3 regions of the Kocuria sp. CH-021 genome follow, and region 1 is predicted to be linked to each of the others. Evidence: riboswitches for the same ligand, from Rfam matches in the RefSeq annotation. Region 1 holds a riboswitch; each other region holds the start of a gene.
The links. Region 1 has a riboswitch for thiamine pyrophosphate ahead of ACPYN7_RS02600 (ECF transporter S component). Riboswitches for the same ligand answer to the same signal wherever they lie in the genome.

Region 1 (7,257 bases):
GATCGAGGAGGACGCCGTCCGGCGGCGGCGGCGCGCCCCGGGGCGCGGCACGCGCATCCGCGTCACGCGGCAGCGGAAGGTGGCCGCCGGCGCCCCCGCGGGTGCGACCGCGGTGTCGTCCGCGACGTCGCCGACCCCGGCCGTCCGGACCGGCCCCGACGGAGGGAACGAGCACCGATGACCGTGAACCTGACCCTGCTGGTCGTGATGGGCGTGCTCTACGCCGTGGGCGTGTACCTGCTGCTCGAGCGCTCGCTCACCCGAGTGCTGCTCGGGCTGATGCTGCTGACCAACGGCACGAACCTGCTCATCCTGCACGCCGGCGGGGAGGCCGGCTCCGCGCCCCTGTACGACGCGTCGATCGCCGCCGAGAACTACAGCGACCCGCTGCCCCAGGCCCTCATCCTCACCGCCATCGTGATCTCCCTGGCCGTCACCGCGTTCCTCCTGGGCATGATCTACCGCTCCTGGGTCCTCGGGCGCCGGGACGAGATCCAGGACGACGTCGAGGACCGGCGCGTGGCCCGGCAGTCCTCCTACGACGTGGAGAGCGACGCCGACATCCCCGCCGACACGACCGAGTTCGACGACGTGCCCCCGCCCCGGGACCCGGAGGAGTCCCTCGAGGCCCCGGGCGTGCTCGGCCCCCGGAGAGGGAGTAACCGGTGACCGTCAACCTCGCCCAGCTGGCGCCGCTGGCCGTCATCATCCCGTTCCTCGGCGCCGCCCTCAGTCTGCTGCTGCTGCGGCGCAACGCCCTCCAGCGGACCGTGGCCATCGGCTCGCTCGTGCTCACCCTCGCGGTCGAGGTCCTCGTGCTCGTGAGCACGTGGGACGTGGGCCCGCAGGCGGTCCACCTCGGCGGGTGGGAGGCGCCCTGGGGCATCGTCATGGTCGTGGACCAGCTCTCGTCCCTGATGCTCGTGGTCTCCACGGTCGTCTCGCTCGCCGTGCTGGTCTACGCGAGCGGGCAGGGGGTGGCCGACGGCGACGAGGAGGGGCCGATCTCGATCTTCCACCCCTCGTTCCTCATCCTCGTGGCGGGAGTGTCGAACGCCTTCCTCGCCGGGGACCTGTTCAACCTCTACGTGGGCTTCGAGATCCTGCTGACCGCCTCCTACGTGCTCATGACGATGGGCGGAACCGTCCAGCGGATCCGCACCGGCGTGACCTACGTGGTGGTCTCGGTGATCTCCTCCGTGCTGTTCCTGATCACCATCGCGATGATCTACGCGGCCACGGGCACCATCAACATGGCCGACCTCTCCGTCAAGCTCGAGGGCCTCCCGGTGGGCACCCAGATGCAGCTGCACCTGATGCTGCTCATCGCGTTCGGCATCAAGGCGGCGGTCTTCCCGCTGTCCTTCTGGCTCCCGGACTCCTACCCCACGGCCTCCGCGCCCGTCACCGCGGTGTTCGCCGGCCTGCTGACCAAGGTGGGCGTGTACTCGATCATCCGCACCGAGACCGTGCTGTTCCCCGGGGACCGGCTCGACGACCTGCTGATGTGGGTCGCGCTGCTCACCATGGTGGTCGGCATCCTGGGCGCGCTCGCGCAGATCGACATCAAGCGCATGCTCTCCTTCACGCTGATCAGCCACATCGGGTACATGATCTTCGGCGTGGCCGTGGGCACCCAGGAGGCGCTCTCCGCCACGGTGTACTACGTGGCCCACCACATCGTGATCCAGACCAGCCTGTTCCTGGTGGCCGGGCTGATCGAGCGCCGCGGCGGATCCACCAACGTGGACCGGCTGGCCGGGCTGGCCCGGATCTCCCCGCTGCTCGCGCTGCTCTACCTCGTGCCCGCGCTCAACCTCGGGGGGATCCCGCCGTTCTCGGGGTTCCTGGGCAAGGCGGGCCTGCTGCAGGCCGGTGTGGACCAGGGGGACGGGCTGGCCTACGCCCTGGTGGCGGGGTCCGTGGCGGTGTCCCTGCTGACCCTGCTGACCCTGATGCGGGTGTGGAACCGCGTGTTTCTGCGCGCCCCGGAGGACGCGGAGTACCCGGACCCGATCCTGCTGGCCCCGGTGCCCGCGGGCTCCCGGTTCCTGCTCACCTCCGGTGCCGTCGACGACCAGGCGGGCCGGTTCGCTGGCAAGGGCGACGTGCGCCTGATGTCCCCCTCGATGCTCGGCGGGGCCTCGGCCCTCGTCGCGGTGGGCGTGGCCCTGACGGTGTTCGCCGGGCCGCTGTTCCAGCTCGCGGACAACGCCGCGGAGAACCTCTCCCGCCCCGAGCGCTACGTCGAGGCCGTGCTGGACCCTGCGTCCGCGCCGCGGCCCGTGGTGGAGGAGACCCCGTGACCCGGCCCAGGAACTCCCTGCTCGTCGAGCTGCCGCTGCTGGTGTGGCTCGTGGTCGTGTGGGGCGCCCTGTGGGGGGACTTCGGCCTCGGCAACCTGCTGGTCGGCCTGGTGCTGGCCCTGCTCGTGACGTGGGTGCTCTATCTCCCGCCCGTGCAGCTGTCCGGCCGGTTCAACGTCCTCCAGTTCGCGGTCTTCGCCGTGACCTTCGTGTGGCAGGTCGCCAAGGCGAGCGTCGAGGTGATGCTCATCGCGATCCTCGTGGGGCCGCGCGCGCGCAACGCCGTGGTCGGCGTGCGCCTGCGCACCCGCTCGGACCTGCTCCTGACGGCCACCGGGCACACCATGACCCTGATCCCCGGCTCATTCGTCGTGGAGGTGGACCGTGCCGCCGGGACGCTGTACTTCCACGCGCTCAACGTCCGCAACGCCGAGGAGGCCGAACGGTTCCGCCGCTCCGCGCTGCGGGTGGAGGCCGCCTGGATCAGGATCATGGGCACGCCGGAGGAGCTCGCCGCACTGCGGGCCGAGCGCCGCGGAGGAGGACCCGCCGGCACGGACCACCGGGACAGCGCCGCGATCGGCTCCCCGGTCACCGCGAGCCAGCAGATCGTGGGCGGCCGCCGCGACGACGCCCCGGCCGATCCGACGGCCGATCCGGCGGCCGATCCGACGGCCCAAGGCCCGACCGACGCCCCGACCGATGCCCCGACCGATGCCCCCGAGGAGGACCGCCCGTGATGGAGATCGCCGTGGCCGTCGCGGCCGTGCTGCTCAGCGCGGCCGCGGCGGGCACCCTGTACCGCCTCGCCAAGGGTCCCTCCCTGCTGGACCGGGTGGTGGCCACCGACGTGCTGCTGGCCGTCGTCGCGGCCGCCCTCGCCGTGGAGATGGCCTACCACGGGCACCTCAACAACCTGATCCTCATGGTGATCGTCTCCCTGGTCGGCTTCATCGGCTCGGTGACGGTGGCCCGCTTCGCCACCCAGACCGCCGAGCACGGGCGGTGAGCGCCGTGCTGGACACCGTCCTGGACGCCGCCGCGGCCGTGTGCCTCGTGGTCGGCGCGCTGATGTCCCTCGCGGCCGCGATCGGCCTGGTCCGCTTCCCGGACCTGCTGACGCGCATGCACGCCGGCACCAAGCCGCAGGTCTTCGGGCTGCTCCTGATGCTCACGGCGGTCGCGCTGGAGAACCGTGATCCCGTCATGATCCCGCTCATCGTCCTCGGCTGGATCTTCCAGCTGCTCACCGTGCCCGTCTCGGCGCACATGGTGGGACGGTCCACGTACCGTTCCAAGCACCTCAATCGGAACACGCTCACGCAGGACGACCTACAGGAGGTGCTCAACCGGGCAGGGAAGAGCGCCACAGAGAGCGCCATGGAGAGGGCCACGGAGAGCGCCGGGGAGAGCCACGGAGAGGATGCCGCGGGGAGCGCCGCCGGGGATGCCGCCGGGCGCGCCGCCGCGGGGACTCCGGCGCCGAGCGCGGACGGCCGGCGAGCGGACGGACAGCAGACTGACGGATCGGCGGGGACGCGTTAGGCTGGTCGGGATCGACAGGGCGCACTCGCGTCCCCCGGACGACAAGGAGCAGCACTCCATGAACGACAAGGTCATCGAACTCCTCGGCACCGGCGCCTCGCTGGGCGGCGTGGTCCTCTCGCACAAGGTGCTCGGCTCGGTCTGGACGCGCGTCACGGGCAACCCGCCGCCGGCCAAGAACCCGGACCCCAGCGAGACCTGGACGGCCATCATCATCTGGTCCGTCATCACCGGCCTCGTCGGCACCATCATCAAGGTCGCCGTGCACCGGCAGGTCGCGAAGATGGAGAACAAGTCCCAGGAGAACCCCAAGGCCTCGAGCCAGGCCGAGGTCTGAGCGCAGGGCGCACCTCGTGAGGGGCCCGTCCGGTCGCACACCGCTGCGGTGCGCGACCGGACGGGCCCCTTCGTCGTGCTGACCCCTTCGTCGTGCGGCCCCCGCACAGCGGGGGCATCCGGAACCAGCACGGCGGCGTGCGGAAGGGGCGCCGCAGCGTCGCGGCGGGATGCTGGTGCCTGCGGACGTGCACGGGCGGCCGGGCGGCGGGGTAGACTCGGTGGCACTGAACGACAGGGGAGCGCCCCGCCCGGGACACCGGCGTGGCGCTGAGAGTGCGGATCGCCGCAGACCCTCGAACCTGCTCCGGTTAGCACCGGCGAAGGGAGTCGAGCATCTCAGGGGTGTTCCCCGGGAGCGCGCCACCGGCGCGGCCCGGAGGAATCCCGTCCCCTCCTGGCACCGACGGCTCGCTGAGCCCAGGAGGAACCCACCGTGAACACCACCACCCACCGCCCCGCCCGCCGCCCCGGCACGTCCGGCGCCTCGTCCTGGCGCGTCGTCGACATCGTCGTGGCCGCCGTCCTCGCCGCCGTGTGCGCGGTCGTCTTCTGGGCGTGGTCGAACCTGCTCTACCCCGTGGTCGGCACGGCCGCGGTCGCCTACCCGCCCGCCGTGGGCCTGATCGCCGGCGGCTGGCTCGTGGCCGGCGTGCTCGGCGGACTGATCATCCGCAAGCCCGGTGCCGCGCTGTTCTGCGAGCTGCTCGCCGCCGTGATCGAGAGCTTCCTGGGAACCCACTTCGGCCTGCTCGTGGTCCTCTCCGGCCTCGTCCAGGGCGTCGGCGCCGAGCTGGCCTTCGCCGCCTTCCGGTACCGCCGCTTCGACGCCCTCACGGCGGCCGTCGCAGGCGCCGTGAGCGGGATCTTCCTGGGCGTGCACGAGAACATCCTCTACAACTACGAGTGGGCGCTCGGCCACCAGGTGGTCTACGTGCTCCTGACGGCCGTCTCCGGGGCGGTGCTCGCCGGCCTCCTCATGCACGCCGTGGTGCGGGCGCTCGCGGGCACCGGCGTCCTGCAGGGCCTCGCCTCCGGGCGGGCCGTGCGGCGATGACGGCGCCCACGGCCCAGCGCCGTGCGGTGCCCGCCGCCCGCGGCGCGCGCGTCGAGGCCCGCGGCTTCGGCTGGCACCACCCCGGGCGGGACACGGCGGCGCTGCGCGGCCTCGACCTCGTGGTGGAGCCTGGGGAGCGAGTGCTCCTGCTGGGACCCAGCGGGGCGGGCAAGTCCACCCTCCTGCACGCCCTGGCCGGGGTCCTCCACGACGACGACGGGCAGTCCGGGTCCGGCGAGCTGCTGCTCGACGGCATGCCGCCGCATCAGGCGCGGGGCCGCGCCGGACTCGTGCAGCAGGACCCCGAGTCCCAGGTGGTGCTGTCCCGGATCGGTGACGACACCGCCTTCGGCCTCGAGAACCTCGCGGTGCCCCGGGAACAGATCTGGCCGCGGGTGCGGGCGGCGCTCGACGACGTGGGCCTCGACCTCCCGCTCGGGCACTCCACCGCGGCCCTGTCGGGCGGGCAGAAGCAGCGCCTCGCGCTCGCCGGCGCCGTGGCCATGAGCCCCGGGCTGCTGCTGCTCGACGAGCCGACCGCCAATCTGGATCCTGCCGGCGTGCGGCAGGTCCGCGACGCCGTGGTGGCCTGCCTGGACCGCAGCGGTGCCACGCTCGTGGTCGTGGAGCACCGCGTGGCCGTGTGGGCCGAGGTCGTGGACCGTGTCCTGGTGCTCGGCCACGACGGGGGCATCGCCCACGACGGGTCCCCGGAGCAGGTGCTCGGCGCGGCGGCCGACGAGCTCAGCAGGGCGGGGGTGTGGGTCCCCGGCCGGGTGCCGGCCACGCGCGCGCCGGCGCGCCGGTCCGAGCAGGAGCGTCCGGAACGGGAGCGTGCCGGGCTGTCCTGTCCTGAGCAGGAGCGTGCCGGGCCCGAGCGCCCTGGACGGGAGGGTGCCGGGCAGTCCTGTCCTGAGCAGGAGCATCCCGAGCGGGAGCGTGCCGGTCAGGAGCGTCCCGCGCAGGACGGTCGGCTGCTGAGCGCCACCGGTCTGTGCGTCTCCCGCAGCCAGCCCTCGGCACGCCAGCTGCGCGCCCGCCGCCGGGCGCGGCGGCGCGGACGCACCCCGGACGACGCCGCCGTGGGACGGGACCTGCCCACGGCGGTCGAGGACGTCCGCCTGAGCCTGCACCGTGGCCGCGCGCTGGCCCTCACCGGGCCCAACGGCGCCGGGAAGTCCACGCTGGCGCTGACGCTCGCGGGCTTGCTGGCCCCCGTGCGCGGCACTGTCACCGCGCACCCGCGCCTCGACCGCGGGGCGGGTCCGGACCCTCTCGACTGGAGCGGCCGGGAGCTCGTGGCCCGGATCGGAACCGTCTTCCAGGAGCCCGAGCACCAGTTCCTGCGCGCCACGGTGCGCGCCGAGCTCGAGCACGGCCCCCGGCTGGCGGGCACCCCGGCGGCCGAGCGGCAGCGGCGCACGGACGAGCTGCTTGGCCGGCTGCGTCTCGCCCACCTGGCCGACGCCAACCCGTTCACCCTCTCCGGCGGAGAGAAGCGGCGGCTGTCGGTGGCCACGGTGCTCGCCACGGACCCGGACGTGCTGGTCCTCGACGAACCCACGTTCGGCCAGGACGCCCTGACGTGGGCGGAGCTCGTGGACCTGCTCGTGGAGCTGCTCGACGCCGGCACCTCGGTCCTGGCCGTGACGCACGACGAGGACTTCGTGCGGGCCCTCGGCGCCGAGGTGCTCGAGCTCGGGACGCCCGGACCCCGCACTCCCGTGAGCCGTGTCCTCGAGGCCCGCACTCCGGAGCAGCCCGGTCCGGAGCAGCCCGCCCCGGAGCCGCGCGTCCCCGGTTCCCGCACGGCAGAGTCCGGTGTCCTCGGGATCTCCGCACCGAAGCCGCACGTGCCGGGGCCTCGCACCTCCGGATCCGGTGTCCTCGAGGCCCGCACTCCGGAGCAGCCCGCCCCTGAGCCGCACGTCCCCGGTCCCCGCAGCCCGCAGGACGGCCGTCCGGGGCCGCCCCACCGTCCGCCGCCCCGGTCCCGGCCGGCGGGGGAGCCGG
Region 2 (7,257 bases), on a different contig from region 1:
GCGAAGACCTTGAAGCCGCGGGCCACGAGCTGCTCAGTGGCGTCGAGGAGCTCCACCACGTCGGGCAGCAGCGTGTCCTCGTCGGCGATGACCTCGAGCTTCACCCAGTCGGTCTCGAGCGCCTCCCGCCCGAGCTCGGCGGTCAGCAGCGCGTCCCGGGCGGTGTAGCAGCCGGCGGTGTTGGGCAGGATCCGGATGTCGTTGCGCTCGAGCATCGCGAAGAGGGAGTCCCCCTGACCGGGTGCGTAGCGGCGCAGGGCCACGGTGGTCAGCTCGGTGCCGGAGGCCAGCAGCGCCTGCTCGAGGGTGTGCAGCGAGCTGAGGCCTCCGGTGCCCATGATCAGCCGGGAGGACAGTTCCGTGCCGTCGAGCACCAGCGGGTCGTGTATGGGGTGGGGGTGCGGGTGGGTCACGTCAGCCTCCTTGGACAGCGGTGATGATCTCGACGGCCTGGCCCTCGGCCACGGGCGTGCGGGCCCAGCGGCTGCGGGGGACGACCGCGGCGTCCACGGCCACGGCGACGCCGAGGCGCCCGCCGTCCCGCGGGGCGCCGTCCGGGCCCAGGGCGCGGCCGACGGTCTCGGCGACGAGGTCGACGACGGTGGCGTCCTCCGCCGCCGTGTGCGGCCGGCCGTTGAGGGTGATGGCGGTCATCGGGTGCTCCTGTTCCCGGGGCCGGGCCCGGCGGCGGCCGGGGCGGGGTCCCCTCGACGGGCCTCGACGGGGCGGTCGAAGCGGTGCGGGTCGGTGGTGGCGAGGTGCTCGGCGTCGGCGCCGGGGTCCGGCCCGGCGCCGCCGGCGACGAGCTGCGCGGCGAGCCGGGCGGCCAGCGGGGCCAGCAGGACGCCGTGGCGGAAGTAGCCGGTGGAGACCACGAGCCCCGGCACGGGCGTGCCGTCCGGGTCGCGGACCCGCCCCAGGTACGGGATGTCGTCCGGGGTGCCGGGCCGGGCGCGGGCCAGCACCTCGACGAGCTCGAGGTCGGTGACGCCGGGCACCAGCGCCTGGGCGTCGCGCAGCAGCCGGAACACGCCGCCGGCGCTGGGTCCGGCGAGGTCGTCCTCGCGGGAGGTCGCCCCGATCACCACGGTCCCGTCGGTGCGGGGCACCAGGTAGACGGGTGTCCCGTGCACCAGGCCGCGGACGGTGCGCTCGAGCAGCTCGGGCGCTCCGGCGGGGACCCGGGCGCGCAGGATGTCCCCGTGCACCGGGCGCAGGGGCGGGTGCCAGCCCTCCGGCAGCTCCTCGAGGTCGCCGAGGCCGGTCCCCGGGGCGAGCACGGTCCAGGACGCCGAGACCATCCCGCCGTCGGCCAGGCGGACACCGGTCACGGCGCCCTCGGCGCTGCGGCGCAGTCCCGTGGCGCGGCCGTGGACGAGGCGGGCCGGCCCGCCGTCGCGCCCGCCCGGGAGGCCGGGGAGCCCGGCGCCCTCCGGGGACCGCAGGGACCCCGGAGATTCCGGGGATTCCCGGGATTCCGACGAGGCCGGGGACCGGGAGGGTCCCGGGGATGCCGGGGGCTTTGGTGGCTGAGCGGACTCGGAAGGCTCCGAGGGCTCCGGGGCGGTGAGGGCGGCGAGCAGTCCGGCCACGAGGCCGCGCGGGTCCACCTGGTGGTCGTCGGGGATCCGGAACGCGGCGGACAGCCGGGGGCTCAGGGCCGGTTCGAGGGCCCGGGCGGCCCGCAGGCTCAGCTGCTCCACGGTCATGCCGTGCCGGGCCTGCAGCTCGCGGAGGTCCGCCAGGGCCTGCCGGTCGGCGGCGTCCACACCGCAGACCAGGGTCTCGGTGGCCCGGTGGCCCACCGTCCCGCCGGCGGCCTGCTCGAGGGCGGCCACGAACGCCGGGTACTCGGCCGCCGAGGCGGTCATGAGGGGGTAGAGGGGCTCCTGCTGGTACTGCACCTCGCTCACCGGGGCCAGCATCCCGGCCGCGGCGCGGCTGGCGCCGGAGCCCGGCTCGGGGTCCACCACGGCCACGGAGCGGCCGCGGCGGCGCAGCTCCCAGGCGGTGGCCAGGCCGATCACCCCCGCGCCGACCACGACGACGTCGGCCCGGACGTGCACGGGCTGCTCGACCAGAGGATGGGGCGCGGTCGCCGGGGCGGGGTGCGCAGACGTCACTCGGGCTGTCCTTTCCTACGGCGGCATGACCCGCATCAGGTGTGGCGGTCGGCGCTGGACGCCCTCTCAGCCCCCGGTGAGGCTCCCGCAGAACCGCTGACCTATCATCAGCGTGTGACCCAGCATACCCGTGCCGCCTCCGCCCCCGCCGACTCCGTCCCCGCCGACTCCGTCCCCGCTGACTCCTCCCTGCGCGACGCCCGGACGGCCGCGCTCCACGCCGCCCGGCTGTACGTGTGCACGGACGCCCGCCGGAACCGGGGTGACCTCGAGGAGTTCCTGCACGCGGCGTACGCCGGCGGCGCGGACATCGTCCAGCTGCGGGACAAGAGCATCGACGCGGACGAGGAGATCGCCGCGCTGCGGCTGCTGGGCCGGGTCGCCGCCGAGTACGACGCCCTGTTCGCCGTCAACGACCGCGCCGACATCGCCGCCCTCGTGGGCGCCGACGTCTTCCACGTGGGCCAGCACGACCTCTCCCCCGCGCAGGCCCGGCAGCTGCTGGGCTCCGACGTGCTGATCGGGCGCTCCACCCACGACCTCGGCCAGGCCCGGGAGGCGCTGGAGGACCCGGACGTCGACTACTTCTGCACCGGCCCCGTCTGGGCCACGCCCACCAAGCCGGGGCGCCCCGCCACCGGCCTGGAGTTCGTCCGCGCGGTCGCCGAGCTCACGGAGGCCCGGCTCGCCGCGGGCCCGGAGGTCCTGCCCGTGCCGTGGTTCGCCATCGGCGGCATCGACGAGCCGCGGCTCCCGCAGGTGCTGGCGGCCGGGGCGCGCGGCGTCGTCGTCGTCCGCGCCGTCACCGAGGCCCCCGATCCCCGGGTCGCCGCGGGGCAGCTGCGCAGCCTGCTCCCCGCCTGATCCCTCCCCGGCTCCCCGCCTGCGCTCAGCACGTTCTGAGAGCATGGACCCACGGACGACGACGGAGGAGTGGCCCATGGACCCCGAGCTCGACCCCCAGGTGCGGCACGCGGTGGAGCGTCCCGCGGAGACCGCCCGCGGCCCGGAGGACGTGCAGCTGCGCGTCCGGCTGGCCGGTGAGCCCGCCCGCCGCGCGCTCGGCACCCACTGGGAGCAGGGCGCCCCGGAGGACGCCGCGCCGGGCGACGACCGGCTGGCCGCGGCCGTGCTGCTCGCCACCCTCTTCGGCGACACCTTCTGGCTGGAGCGCGCGGCCCGGCTGCCCAGCGACGTGCCGGGGTGCCCGTCCGCCCCGCCGAGCGGGCTGCTGGAGCTGACCCGGGTGCCGGGCGCCCGGGCGGCGCTGTCCTCGGTGCTCGAGCGCCCGCTGCTGACCGGGCTCCTGGAGTGGGGCACGAACCCCCTGCCGGAGCAGCCCCCGCTCGCCGTGGCGCGGGCCGCCCGGGACCTGGGCGTTCCCGACGACGGGCGCGTCTACAAGGTGGTGCGCCGCCGCGCCGAGCGCTTCCTGGCGCGGGAGCACGACGGCTCCGAGCCGCTCGAGCAGTTCGTGACCCTGCTGACCGAGGCGGAGAAGGGCCACCGCGAGGACGGCCCCGTGCTCTCGGGCGAGGCCCTGCCGCCGACGCCGGGCCCGGTCGCGGGACCGCCGCCCGCCCCGGCGCCGCCCGCGGCGGGCGGTCCCGGCGCAGGGTCGCCGCCACCGGAGGCCCCGCCCGCGGACCCGCCCGAGGCGCCGCGGTGGGGCGTGAGTCCCGCGACGCCGGCTCCCCCGCCGCCCGGGCAGTACCCCGGCCAGGGGGCTCCCGGTCAGGGCGCACCGGGATACGGCGGACCCGGGTACGGCGCCCCTCAGTACGGCGCTCCCGGGCACGGCGCCGAGCAGGGAACGCCCGCAGGACCGGGAGCGGGTGGGCAGGGACCCTCCGGACCGGTGTTCGGCCCCGGTCCGGGCGGCTGGCCGCCGCGCCCGGCCGAGCCCGAGGAGGACGACTCCGACAACCTCAAGGCCTGGGGCATCGTCTTCCTGGTGATCCTGGGCGTCATCGCCGCCCTGATCTTCGTCCTCTGACCGGTCCTCCGGCCACGGGGCTGCCACGGGGCCGCCACGGGTCCGCCGTGGCTCCGGCGCGGCTCGGGCCGCGGCGAGCGCGGACGGCGCGGCGGCCCGGTCACGGCGCCCGCGCCCGTGACCGGGCGGCCCCCGGAGAGTCCTACCGACCATTTACTTGCCTCGGAAAGCTTCTCGGGCTAGCATTGGGGACACATCAACCAATGCGCTGCCCACGCCGACGGAGAACCCCGAGATGCCGATCTTTCCCCAGAACCCCGCCCCCGAGAGCCTGACGAGGCGCCCTGCCGAGGACCTGCTGTCCGCCGGCACCCGCATGGGCGCCGTGGAGCTGCTGGTCTCCAACCTGGACACGATGGTCGCCTACTACTCGGATGCCATCACCCTCGACGTGCTCGCCCACTCCGGGGACACCGCGGTGCTGGGCCGGGACGGCCGGACAGTGATGCTGCTGCGCCAGGTCAAGGAGCTGCCGCCGGCCCGCCGCGGGCAGGCCGGGCTGTTCCATACCGCGGTGGTCTTCGAGGACGAGCCCGCCCTGGCCGCGGCGCTGGCGTCCGTGGCGACCGTGGCGCCCCGCTCCTTCACCGGCAGCGCCGACCACCTCTACAGCCAGGCCTTCTACTTCGACGACCCCGAGGGCAACGGCGTGGAGCTCTACGCCGACCGCCCCCGCGACACGTGGCGGCGGGAGGCCAACGGCCTCCTGACGCTGGCCTCCAACCCGCTGGACCCGAACGGCTTCCTGCAGGAGCACCTGGTCCCGCAGGACGGGCAGCGCCCGGCGGCGCCGCCCGCCACCCTGGGCCACGTCCACCTGCAGGTGGGCGACATCCCGCTGGGCCGGCAGTTCTACGTGGACGTCCTCGGCTTCGAGGTGATGAGCGACATCGGCTCCGCGCTGTTCATCGCCGCCGGCGGCTACCACCACCACATCGCGCTCAACACCTGGCAGAGCGCCGGGGCGGGCCCGCGCGCGGCCTCCCTGGGGCTGGGCCAGGTCAACATCGACCTGCCGGGCGCCGACGACGTCGCGGCCCTCGAGGCCCGGCTCGCGGACCACCGGGTCCCCACCCGGCACGACGGCGCCGTGCTGCGCTTCGAGGACCCCTGGAACACCCTGATCCAGGTGGGCGTCGCCGCCTGAGGCCCCTCCGCGCACGGGTGTGACCCCGGTCCTGCCAGGACCGGGGTCACACTCGCAACGGAGTCCTGTGGCTCAGCCGCCGGTGAGGAGCACCAGGGCGAAGTAGAAGACCGAGGGCACGAGCAGCACGCCCATCCCCGTGAAGAACGTCGCGGTCATGGCGCCGTACGGCACGAGCCGCTCGTCCGTGGCGGCCAGCCCGCCGGCCACTCCGGAGGTGGTGCCCATCAGCCCGCCGAACGCCATGGCCGACTTGTAGTTGTCGAGCTTGATCAGCGGGGCGATGAACGGCGTGCCGATCATCACGACCACGGACTTGACCAGGCCGGCGGCCACACTGAGCGCGATGACCTCGCTGCTCGCGCCCAGCGCCGTGCCGGTGACCGGGCCGACGATGTAGGTGGCCGCGCCGCCGCCGATCGTCGCCATGCTGACCGGGTCGGTGTACCCGAACCCGGCGGCGATGGCCGCACCGACGACGGCCGAGACGAAGACGCCCAGCAGCACGGCGAGCACCCCGGTGACGCCGGCCTTCTTGATCACGTCCAGGTCCACCCCGTAGGCGGTCGAGACGATGGCGAAGTCCCGCAGCATGGAGCCGCCCATGAGGCCGAGCCCGGCGAAGACCGCGATGTCCGCGAGCCCGCGCTCACCACCGGTGTGCAGGCCGCCGAAGTACGCGAGGACGAGGCCGACGGTGATGGCGATGGCCGAGCCCTGGAGCCGGCCGCGGGTCAGCCGCCGGGAGAAGTAGTTCGAGACCAGGATGAGCACCCCGACCACGAGGAACGCGAAGACGAGCCCGTTGGACTCCAGCAGTTCTGCGACGACGTCCATCAGGAGACCTCCTCCATCGCCTTGTCCTGCTCCCGGGGAGGCAGCGGGTCCGCCTGCCCCCCGATCCGGGCGAGCACCGGGACCAGCGCGGCCCCCGCGGTGAGCGCCGCGAGCCCGACCAGCAGCGCCATGGGGCCGCCGCTCACGGCGGAGACCACGTTCTGGGTGGCCGCCATGGCCACCACGATCGGGATGTACATCGCGCTCCAGAAGAACACCCCGTGCTCGGTCGCCGAGGGCAGCATGCCCGCCCGGCGCATCCGGTGGGTGACGAGCACGAGCAGGACCATGGCGAAGCCGACACCGCCCACATTGGCGTCGACCCCCAACAACAGCCCCAGGAATTCACCGATGAGCATTCCCGTCAGGAAGCACCCGGCCAGTACCGCTACGCCAGGGGCTGTGATGATCATGTCCGCCCCTCAGCCCTTCGGTCCGGTCGGTGCCTGCTGGAACAGCGCCGCGTGCTCCTGGCGCAGCGCCGCCTTCTGGATCTTGCCCATGACGTTCCGGGGCAGCTCGCCGGCGAACTCGACCCGCCGGGGCTGCTTGAACCGCGCCAGCCGCGGCCGGATGCTCTCGAGGATCTCCTCCGGGTCGGCCGGAGCGCCGTCCTGGGGCACGACGACGGCGACGGGCACCTCCCCGAGATCGGGGTGCGGCACGCCGACGACCGCGGACTCCCGCACGGCGGGGTGCTCGTCGATGAGCTCCTCGATCTCCTTGGGGTAGATGTTGTAGCCGCCCGAGATGATGAGGTCCTTGTCCCGCCCCACGATGGCGAGGTAGCCGTCGTCGTCGACCACGCCCAGGTCGCCGGTGACGAAGAACCCGTCGTCGGTGAACTCCTCGGCGGTCTTCTCCGGCTGGTTCCAGTACTCCCGGAACACGTTGGGGCCCGCGACCTGGATCGAGCCGACCTCCCCGGCCGGGAGCTCGGCGCTGCTCCCGCGCTCGGCCACGCGGATGCTGATGCCCGGCAGGGGCGGGCCGACGGTTCCGGCCCTGCGCTCACCGGCGTACGGGTTGGAGCACATCATGCCGGTCTCGGTCATGCCGTAGCGCTCGAGGATGGCGTGGCCGGTGCGGTCCTGCCACTCGTGGTGGGTCTCGGCGGTCAGGGGCGCCGACCCGCTGACGAACAGCCGCATGGT
Region 3 (7,257 bases), on a different contig from region 1:
GAGAAGGCCAAGGCCGAGGCCGCGCGGACGGCGTTCGCGACCATCGCCGCGGCCACCCACCACGAGGAGGCCGTCGCGGAGGAGCCGGCCCGTGCCGAGGAGACCGCCCCGCCGGCGGAGTCCCGGCCCGAGGGTTCGGGGCGCTCCCGGAAGAAGCGGCGCGGCAAGCGCAGCCGCAACCGCGGCCAGGGCGCGGACACCGCCGCCGAGCAGCAGCCGGGCACGGGGGAGGAGCCCGCCGCGTCCGCACCCGAGCAGGTCTCCGCTGAGGAGACCCCGGCCGGGCAGGGCTCGCGCCTGACGATCAAGGGTGAGGTCATCGAGCTGCCGCAGGGCCACGCCCCCGCGGAGGAGCCCGCCGAGGCCCGGCCGCTGAGCCTGGACTCCCTCGCGGAGGCCTTCGAGCACCCCTCGCCGGACGCGGCCTCCACTCCGCGGGAGCCGGCCGGAACGACGGGCGCCGCTGCGCAGGACACGGCCGCGCAGGACACGGCCGCGCGGGACACCGCCACGGAGGGCGCCCGGGCGGGGACCGCCGGGCAGCGGAGCGCGGGGCGCGCAGGCACGGCGCCGCAGGCTCCCGCCCCGGAGCAGCCGCGGGCGGACGCCGAGCCGGCGCGCCCCCGCCGGCGCTCCCGGCGGGCCTCGGCACCGGAGGCCCGCCCGGGCGAGGCCGAGGTGACCGCCGGGCAGGCGGCCACCGCGGAGGGCGCCCGGCACGAGGCCAAGGCCGTCGCCCAGCGCTCCCCGGAGGAGACCTCGGGCCGCGCGCCGACCGTCGTCGGCGTGGGGGTCAAGGCGGAGGACCTCACCAGCGGCCGGCCCGCCGAGCGCGGCTGAGCCGCCCCCGCGAGCAGCACGACGGAGGACCCCGACCGGAGCGGTCGGGGTCCTCCGTCGTCGTGCGCTCCGCCTCTCTGTCGGGCCGGGCACGGCGCGAGTAGCGTGGTGGCACGACACGCGGGCCGGCCGACCGGGCCGATCCGTCGGATCCCCGGCCCGCAGCCCCGAGGGGACAGCCATGAACAGCAAGCAGATCGTCCTCACCGCCGGCCGCGAGCTCTTCGGCGAGCGGGACGCCTCGGCCATCGACCGGCACTGGGCCCCGGACTACCGGCAGCACTCCGCGCTCGGGGCCGACGGCCGGGACGGCCTCCGCGCGGCGCTCGGGCAGCTGCCGGAGGACTTCCGCATCGACGTCCTGCGGGTGCTCGAGGACGGCGACATGGTCGCGGTCCACTGCGTCTACCACGGGTTCGGACCCGACCCCACGGCAGCGGTGGACGTGTTCCGGGTGTCGGAGGGAAAGATCGCCGAGCACTGGGACGCCCTGGCGCCCCTGCCCGGCGGTTCGGCCGGGACGCACCGGATCGACGGACCACGGCAGATCACCGGGCGCGAGCGCACCGGCGCGAACAAGGCAGCGGTGACCGAGTGGGTGCAGGAGCGGCTCATCGGCGCCGACCGGGACGCCCTCGAGGAGCTGGCCCGCGACCCGCGCTACGTGGAGCACGGCCCCGGCCCGGACGACCGGCTCGCCCGGCGCACCCTGCACCGGGTGCTCGGCGAGGGCGACCTCGTCCTCACCGTCACCGAGGCCCTGCTCGGTCCCGGCGAGGGAGGCGCCGAGCCCGGAGACCGCGTCCCGGCCGCCTGCTACGACCTGTGGCGGGTCTCGGACGGCCGGATCCTCGAGCACTGGGAGGTCTGCCAGCCCGTCCCGGAGCGGATGCCGCACGGCAACGGCTTCTTCTGAGCGTCAGGACGTCCCCACGAGCCCGATGGTGTCGGGCCGTGGGGAGCCGATCACCGGCGTGCCCCTCCGCCCGGACGGCAGCCCCCGAGGGCAGGACGGCCGGAATAACCCGAGCGCCGCGGACGGGGCCCTCCGGCGTCCCGGCGCACCTTCAGCGACTAGACTGGCAGGACACCTGACACGGGGTGCCGCGCGAGCGGCTGAGAACACACCCGTCGAACCTGATCTAGCCAGTACTAGCGAAGGGATGTCGCAGATGCGCGATGCCGTACCCACGTCCGCCGGAACACCGGGAGCCGTCCGGCCGGTACCACCGGACCCCGCGCTCGCCGAGGACGCCGCCGCGGCCCTGGAGGACCTGCGCTCCGCGGCGCCGCTGGTGCAGTGCATCACCAATGCCGTGGTCACCAACTTCACGGCCAACGCGCTGCTCGCCGTGGGCGCGTCCCCGGCGATGACCGACATCCAGGGCGAGGGCGGGGTCTTCGCGGAGCTCGCGGACGGCCTGCTCGTCAACACCGGCACGCCCACCGCCGAGCAGCGCGGCGCCGCCTATGAGGCCGTCGGGGCTCGGCACCGCGCCGGCCGGGCGTGGGTCCTCGATCCCGTGGCGGTGGGCGCCCTGCCCGTGCGCACCGCGCTGGCCCGCGACCTGCTCGAGTTCCGGCCCGCGATCGTGCGCGGCAACGCCTCCGAGATCATGGCTCTCGCCGGCGGCTCCGGCGGGCGGGGCACGGACGCCACGCACGGCGTCGAGGCCGCCCGTGACGCCGCCGCCACGCTCGCCGAGCGGGCCGGCTCGGCGGTGGCCGTGTCCGGGCCCGTGGACCTCGTGCGCTCCCCGGACGGCACCGTCGTCCGCGTCCCGCACGGCACGCCGCTGCTGACCCGCATCACCGGCGGGGGCTGCGCCCTGGGCGCCCTCATGGCCGCATTCACCGCCGTGCGCACGGACCCCGGCGCGGCGGCCGTGGCCGCCACCACGGTGTACACCCTCGCCGCCGAGGACGCGGCCGCCGACGCCTCCGGCCCCGGGTCCTTCGCCGTGGCCCTGCTGGACCGCCTGTACGCCGTGACGCCGGAGCAGGTCGCCGCCCGGGCGGAGCTGGTGCGCGAGGAGGTGGCCCGGTGAGCCCGCGCCTCGATCCCGCGGCCCTGGCCCTGCACCTCGTGACGGACACCGCCCTCAGCGCGCCCCGGCCGGTCCCGGACGTCGTGGCCGCCGCCGTGCGCGGGGGCGCCACCATGGTCCAGGTCCGCGCGAAGGACGCCCCGGTCCGTGATCTCGTCGCCCTGCTGACGGCCGTCGCCGAGCGCGTGGGCCGGCAGGTCCCCGTGCTCGTGGACGACCGCGCGGACGTGTACCTTGCCGCCCGCGCGGCCGGCGCCCCCGTGGCCGGGGTGCACGTCGGGCAGACGGACCTGCCCGTGGCGCTCGCCCGGCGGATCTGCGGCCCCGACGCCGTGCTGGGCCTCAGCGCGGCCACGGCCGAGGAGCTCGACACCGCCTCCGCGCTGCCCGCCGGCACGGTCGACTACCTGGGCGTCGGGGCGGTGCGGGCGACGCGCACCAAGCCCGACCACCCCGAGCCGCTGGGCGTCGAGGGCTTCGCCCGCGCGGCGGCGCGCACCTCTCTGCCCTGCCTGGCCATCGGCGGGGTGCAGGCCGAGGACGCCGCCGCCCTGCGCGCCGCGGGCGCCGCCGGGCTGGCCGTGGTCTCCGGGATCTGCGCCGCTCCCGACCCCGCGGCCGCTGCCGCCCGCTACGTGCGCGCCTTCGGCGCGGCGCCCGCCGAGGAGGTGGCGCTGTGAGCGCACGCGTGCCCCGCGTCCTGGCCGTCGCCGGCACCGACCCCACGGGCGGGGCCGGCCAGCACGCGGACCTCAAGTCGATCGCCGCGATGGGCGGCTACGGGATGAGCGCCGTCACCGCCGTCGTCGTGCAGAACACCGTGGGCGTGCGCGCCATCCACGTCCCGCCGGTCGAGTTCCTCACCGCCCAGCTCGAGGCGGTCGCCGAGGACGTCGAGATCGACGCCGTCAAGATCGGGATGCTCGGCTCCGTGCCGGTCATCGAGGCCGTCACCCGGTGGCTCGGAGCCCACCGGCCCCCGGTCGTGGTCCTGGACCCCGTCATGGTCGCGACCTCCGGGGGGCGCCTGCTCGAGCCCGACGCCGAGGACGCCCTGCGCTCGATGCTGGGCCTCGCCGACCTGATCACCCCGAACCTGCAGGAGCTCGCCGTGCTGGCAGGCGAGGACACGGCGTCGTCGTGGGAGGAGGCCCTCGCGCAGGGCCACCGCGTGGCCCGCGCCCACGGGACCCTGGTGCTCGTCAAGGGCGGGCACCTCACCGGGGACCGGACCCCGGACGCCCTCGTGGGCCCGGACGCCCCGGAGCCCCTCGTGGCGTTCGACGGCGTCCGGGTGCCCACCGAGAACTCGCACGGCACCGGGTGCTCCCTCTCCTCGGCCCTGGCCACCCTCCAGGCCCGGCACGGGGACTGGCCCCGGAGCCTGCGGATCGCCCGGGACTGGCTGCGCGGGGCCCTCGAGACCTCCGGGGAGCTCTCCGTCGGCCACGGGAGCGGGCCCGTCCACCACTTCCACCACGTCCAGCACGCCCTCGAGACCTGGGGCACCGTGCCGGAGCGGTTCAGCGACGAGCTGTGGGAGGCCTCCGCGGCCTTGCGGCGGGAGATCGAGGAGCTCGAGTTCGTGCGCCGCCTCGGGGACGGGCGGCTCGAGCCGGACCGCTTCCTCGCCTACCTCGACCAGGACCTGCAGTACCTCGACGGCTACAGCAGGGCGCTCGCCCTGCTGGCGGCACGGGCGCCCGACGAGGAGCAGCGGCTGTTCTTCGCGGCCGGCGCCGTGTCCTGCACCGAGACCGAGGCGCAGCTGCACCGGGCCCGGCTGCAGCACGCGGGGGACGGCGGCGCGCGGGACGAGCCGGCGGAGGTGACACGGCGGTACACCACCTTCCTGCTCGCGGCCACCGCCGCGGAGCCCTACCCCGTGGGCCTCGCGGCCGTGCTCCCGTGCTACTGGGTGTACGCGGACGTGGGACGCCACCTGGGCGAGCTCGCCGCGGCCGGCGGGCCCGGCGAGCACCCCTACGCCGACTGGCTCGCCACGTACGCGGACGAGGGGTTCCAGGAGGCCACCCGCACGGCACGGCGGCTGCTCGACGACGCCGCCCGGGCGGCCCCGGCGGAGGTCCGGGAGCGGATGCGGGAGGTGTTCCTGGAGGCCTGCGCGCTCGAGCGGGACTTCTTCGCCGCGCCGGGGACGGGGCGCCGGTTGGCGGGCATTGACCGGATCGAGTAGTCTTGATCTTCGGTGCCATGCCGGTGCGCGCGTGTAAAAACTCGACACCCCACCTGGCGGCACATGCGGGTGCAGTTCCTGAATTGCGGCGAACCTGCGCTGACCTCGGCCTAGTCCCACGGGCCGGTCACCGACAGCTCGTCTCAACGTCGTTGGTCCTGACAGGTATGCGCTCGACCCACACTGTTTACACATGACGTCGAGAGAAGTGAGTTCCCAAGTGGTGTACGCGATTGTCCGCGCTGGCGGCCGCCAGGAAAAGGTTTCCGTCGGAGACCTCGTTACCCTTGACCGCGTCGCCGGCGGAGCAGGCAGCACCATCGAGCTCCCTGCCCTGCTGCTGGTCGACGGGGACAAGATCACCTCGGATGCCCCGACCCTGGCGAACGTCAAGGTCACGGCCGAGATCGTCGAGAACCTCCGCGGTCCCAAGATCTCCATCCAGAAGTTCAAGAACAAGACCGGCTACAAGAAGCGCCAGGGCTTCCGTGCCGAGCTGACCACCGTGAAGGTGACCGGCATCGACGCCTGATCGGCCCGGTTCCCCTCCAGACTCCATCAGCCAGTAAAGACCCGAAGGTAGGCACACCTCATGGCACACAAGAAGGGCGCGAGCTCCACTCGCAACGGTCGCGACTCCAACGCGCAGTACCTCGGCGTGAAGCGCTTCGGCGGCCAGACCGTCAACGCCGGCGAGATCCTCGTCCGGCAGCGCGGCACGCACTTCCACCCCGGCCTGAACGTCGGCCGCGGCGGCGACGACACCCTGTTCGCCCTGGCCGCCGGCCAGGTCGAGTTCGGCACCCGCCGGGGCCGCAAGGTCGTCAACATCCAGGCTGCCGCGGAGTAGTCGGAAGGACCGGCCCTGTCGGTCCCGGTGCGGGTCCCCACCCGCGCCGCCCATTGTTTGTGCTGTAGAGGGTGGGTGCGTCCAGCGCCCGCCCTCTACAGTCTTAACGTGGCCCGTTCGCGGGCCCGCCCGTTCTTGACCAGAGGAGTTCCCCGTGGCCAGTTTCGTCGACCGCGTCGTCCTGCACGTCTCCGGCGGCTCCGGGGGGCACGGCTGCGTGTCCATCCGCCGGGAGAAGTTCAAGCCGCTCGGCGGGCCGGACGGGGGCAACGGGGGAGACGGCGGCAGCGTGATCCTGCGCGTCGACGGCCAGACCACCACGCTGCTCAACTACCACCACGCGCCCCACCAGTCCGCGCCCAACGGCGGCCCCGGCAAGGGCGACCTCCGGCACGGGCACAAGGGCGAGGACCTCGTCCTGTCCGTCCCCGACGGGACCGTGGTGAAGGACCAGGACGGCAACGTCCTGGCCGACCTGGTGGGGCAGGGCTCCGAGTTCGTGGCCGCGCCGGGCGGGCAGGGCGGGCTGGGCAACGCCGCGCTGGCCTCGGTCAAGCGCAAGGCCCCGGGCTTCGCGCTCCTCGGCACGCCGGGCTCGGCCCGCGACGTGGTCCTGGAGCTCAAGTCCATCGCCGACATCGCCCTGGTCGGCTATCCCTCCGCCGGCAAGTCCAGCCTCGTCGCCGCCATCAGCGCCGCCCGCCCCAAGATCGCGGACTACCCCTTCACCACGCTCGTCCCGAACCTCGGCGTGGTGCAGGCGGGGGACGTGCGCTACACGGTGGCCGACGTCCCGGGGCTGATCCCCGGCGCCTCCGAGGGCAAGGGGCTGGGACTGGAGTTCCTCCGCCACGTCGAGCGCTGCGCCGCGCTCGTGCACGTCCTCGACTGCGCGACCCTCGAGCCCGGCCGGGACCCGGTCTCCGACCTCGAGACGATCGAGCGGGAGCTCGCCGGCTACGCCGTCGACGGCGACCTCGACGGCGGGCAGGCGGTGCCCCTCAACGACCGTCCCCGCCTCGTGGTGCTGAACAAGATCGACGTCCCCGAGGCCAGGGAGCTCGCCGAGTTCGTGCGCCCCGAGCTCGAGTCCCGCGGCTACCGCGTGTTCGAGATCTCCACCGCCTCCCACGAGGGGCTGCGACCGCTGACCTTCGCCATGGGCGAGGTCGTGCAGCAGGCACGGGCGGCGCGACCCGCTCCGGCGGAGGCGCCGAGGGTCGTGCTGCGCCCGAAGGGCGTGCGCGGGCCCGAGTTCACCATCAGCCGCGAGGAGCGCAACCTCGAGCCGCTGTGGCACGTGCGCGGCGACAAGCCCGACC

Region 2: it holds a riboswitch for thiamine pyrophosphate, as region 1 does, so the genes downstream of both, ACPYN7_RS16090 (FAD-dependent oxidoreductase) here and ACPYN7_RS02600 (ECF transporter S component) in region 1, are expected to answer to the same signal.
Region 3: it holds a riboswitch for thiamine pyrophosphate, as region 1 does, so the genes downstream of both, thiM (hydroxyethylthiazole kinase) here and ACPYN7_RS02600 (ECF transporter S component) in region 1, are expected to answer to the same signal.

The regions. Positions count from the first base shown of each region.
Region 1 covers NZ_JBNAFK010000003.1:19,884-27,140, reverse strand. The annotation lists gene ACPYN7_RS02635 (Na+/H+ antiporter subunit A) at 1-181, shown strand, start outside; gene ACPYN7_RS02630 (Na(+)/H(+) antiporter subunit C) at 178-669, shown strand; gene ACPYN7_RS02625 (Na+/H+ antiporter subunit D) at 666-2,306, shown strand; gene ACPYN7_RS02620 (Na+/H+ antiporter subunit E) at 2,303-3,046, shown strand; gene ACPYN7_RS02615 (monovalent cation/H+ antiporter complex subunit F) at 3,043-3,315, shown strand; gene mnhG (monovalent cation/H(+) antiporter subunit G) at 3,312-3,851, shown strand; gene ACPYN7_RS02605 (DUF4235 domain-containing protein) at 3,910-4,188, shown strand; TPP riboswitch at 4,414-4,533, shown strand; gene ACPYN7_RS02600 (ECF transporter S component) at 4,624-5,244, shown strand; gene ACPYN7_RS02595 (ABC transporter ATP-binding protein) at 5,241-7,257, shown strand, end outside.
Region 2 covers NZ_JBNAFK010000026.1:11,603-18,859, reverse strand. The annotation lists gene ACPYN7_RS16100 (thiazole synthase) at 1-413, opposite strand, end outside; gene thiS (sulfur carrier protein ThiS) at 415-654, opposite strand; gene ACPYN7_RS16090 (FAD-dependent oxidoreductase) at 651-2,123, opposite strand; TPP riboswitch at 2,119-2,222, opposite strand; gene thiE (thiamine phosphate synthase) at 2,358-2,987, shown strand; gene ACPYN7_RS16080 (hypothetical protein) at 3,064-4,119, shown strand; gene ACPYN7_RS16075 (VOC family protein) at 4,355-5,266, shown strand; gene madM (malonate transporter subunit MadM) at 5,339-6,103, opposite strand; gene madL (malonate transporter subunit MadL) at 6,103-6,516, opposite strand; gene ACPYN7_RS16060 (AMP-binding protein) at 6,526-7,257, opposite strand, start outside.
Region 3 covers NZ_JBNAFK010000004.1:47,781-55,037, forward strand. The annotation lists gene ACPYN7_RS03965 (Rne/Rng family ribonuclease) at 1-840, shown strand, start outside; gene ACPYN7_RS03970 (nuclear transport factor 2 family protein) at 1,022-1,756, shown strand; TPP riboswitch at 1,928-2,021, shown strand; gene thiM (hydroxyethylthiazole kinase) at 2,013-2,888, shown strand; gene thiE (thiamine phosphate synthase) at 2,885-3,568, shown strand; gene ACPYN7_RS03985 (bifunctional hydroxymethylpyrimidine kinase/phosphomethylpyrimidine kinase) at 3,565-5,085, shown strand; gene rplU (50S ribosomal protein L21) at 5,306-5,617, shown strand; gene rpmA (50S ribosomal protein L27) at 5,678-5,935, shown strand; gene obgE (GTPase ObgE) at 6,090-7,257, shown strand, end outside.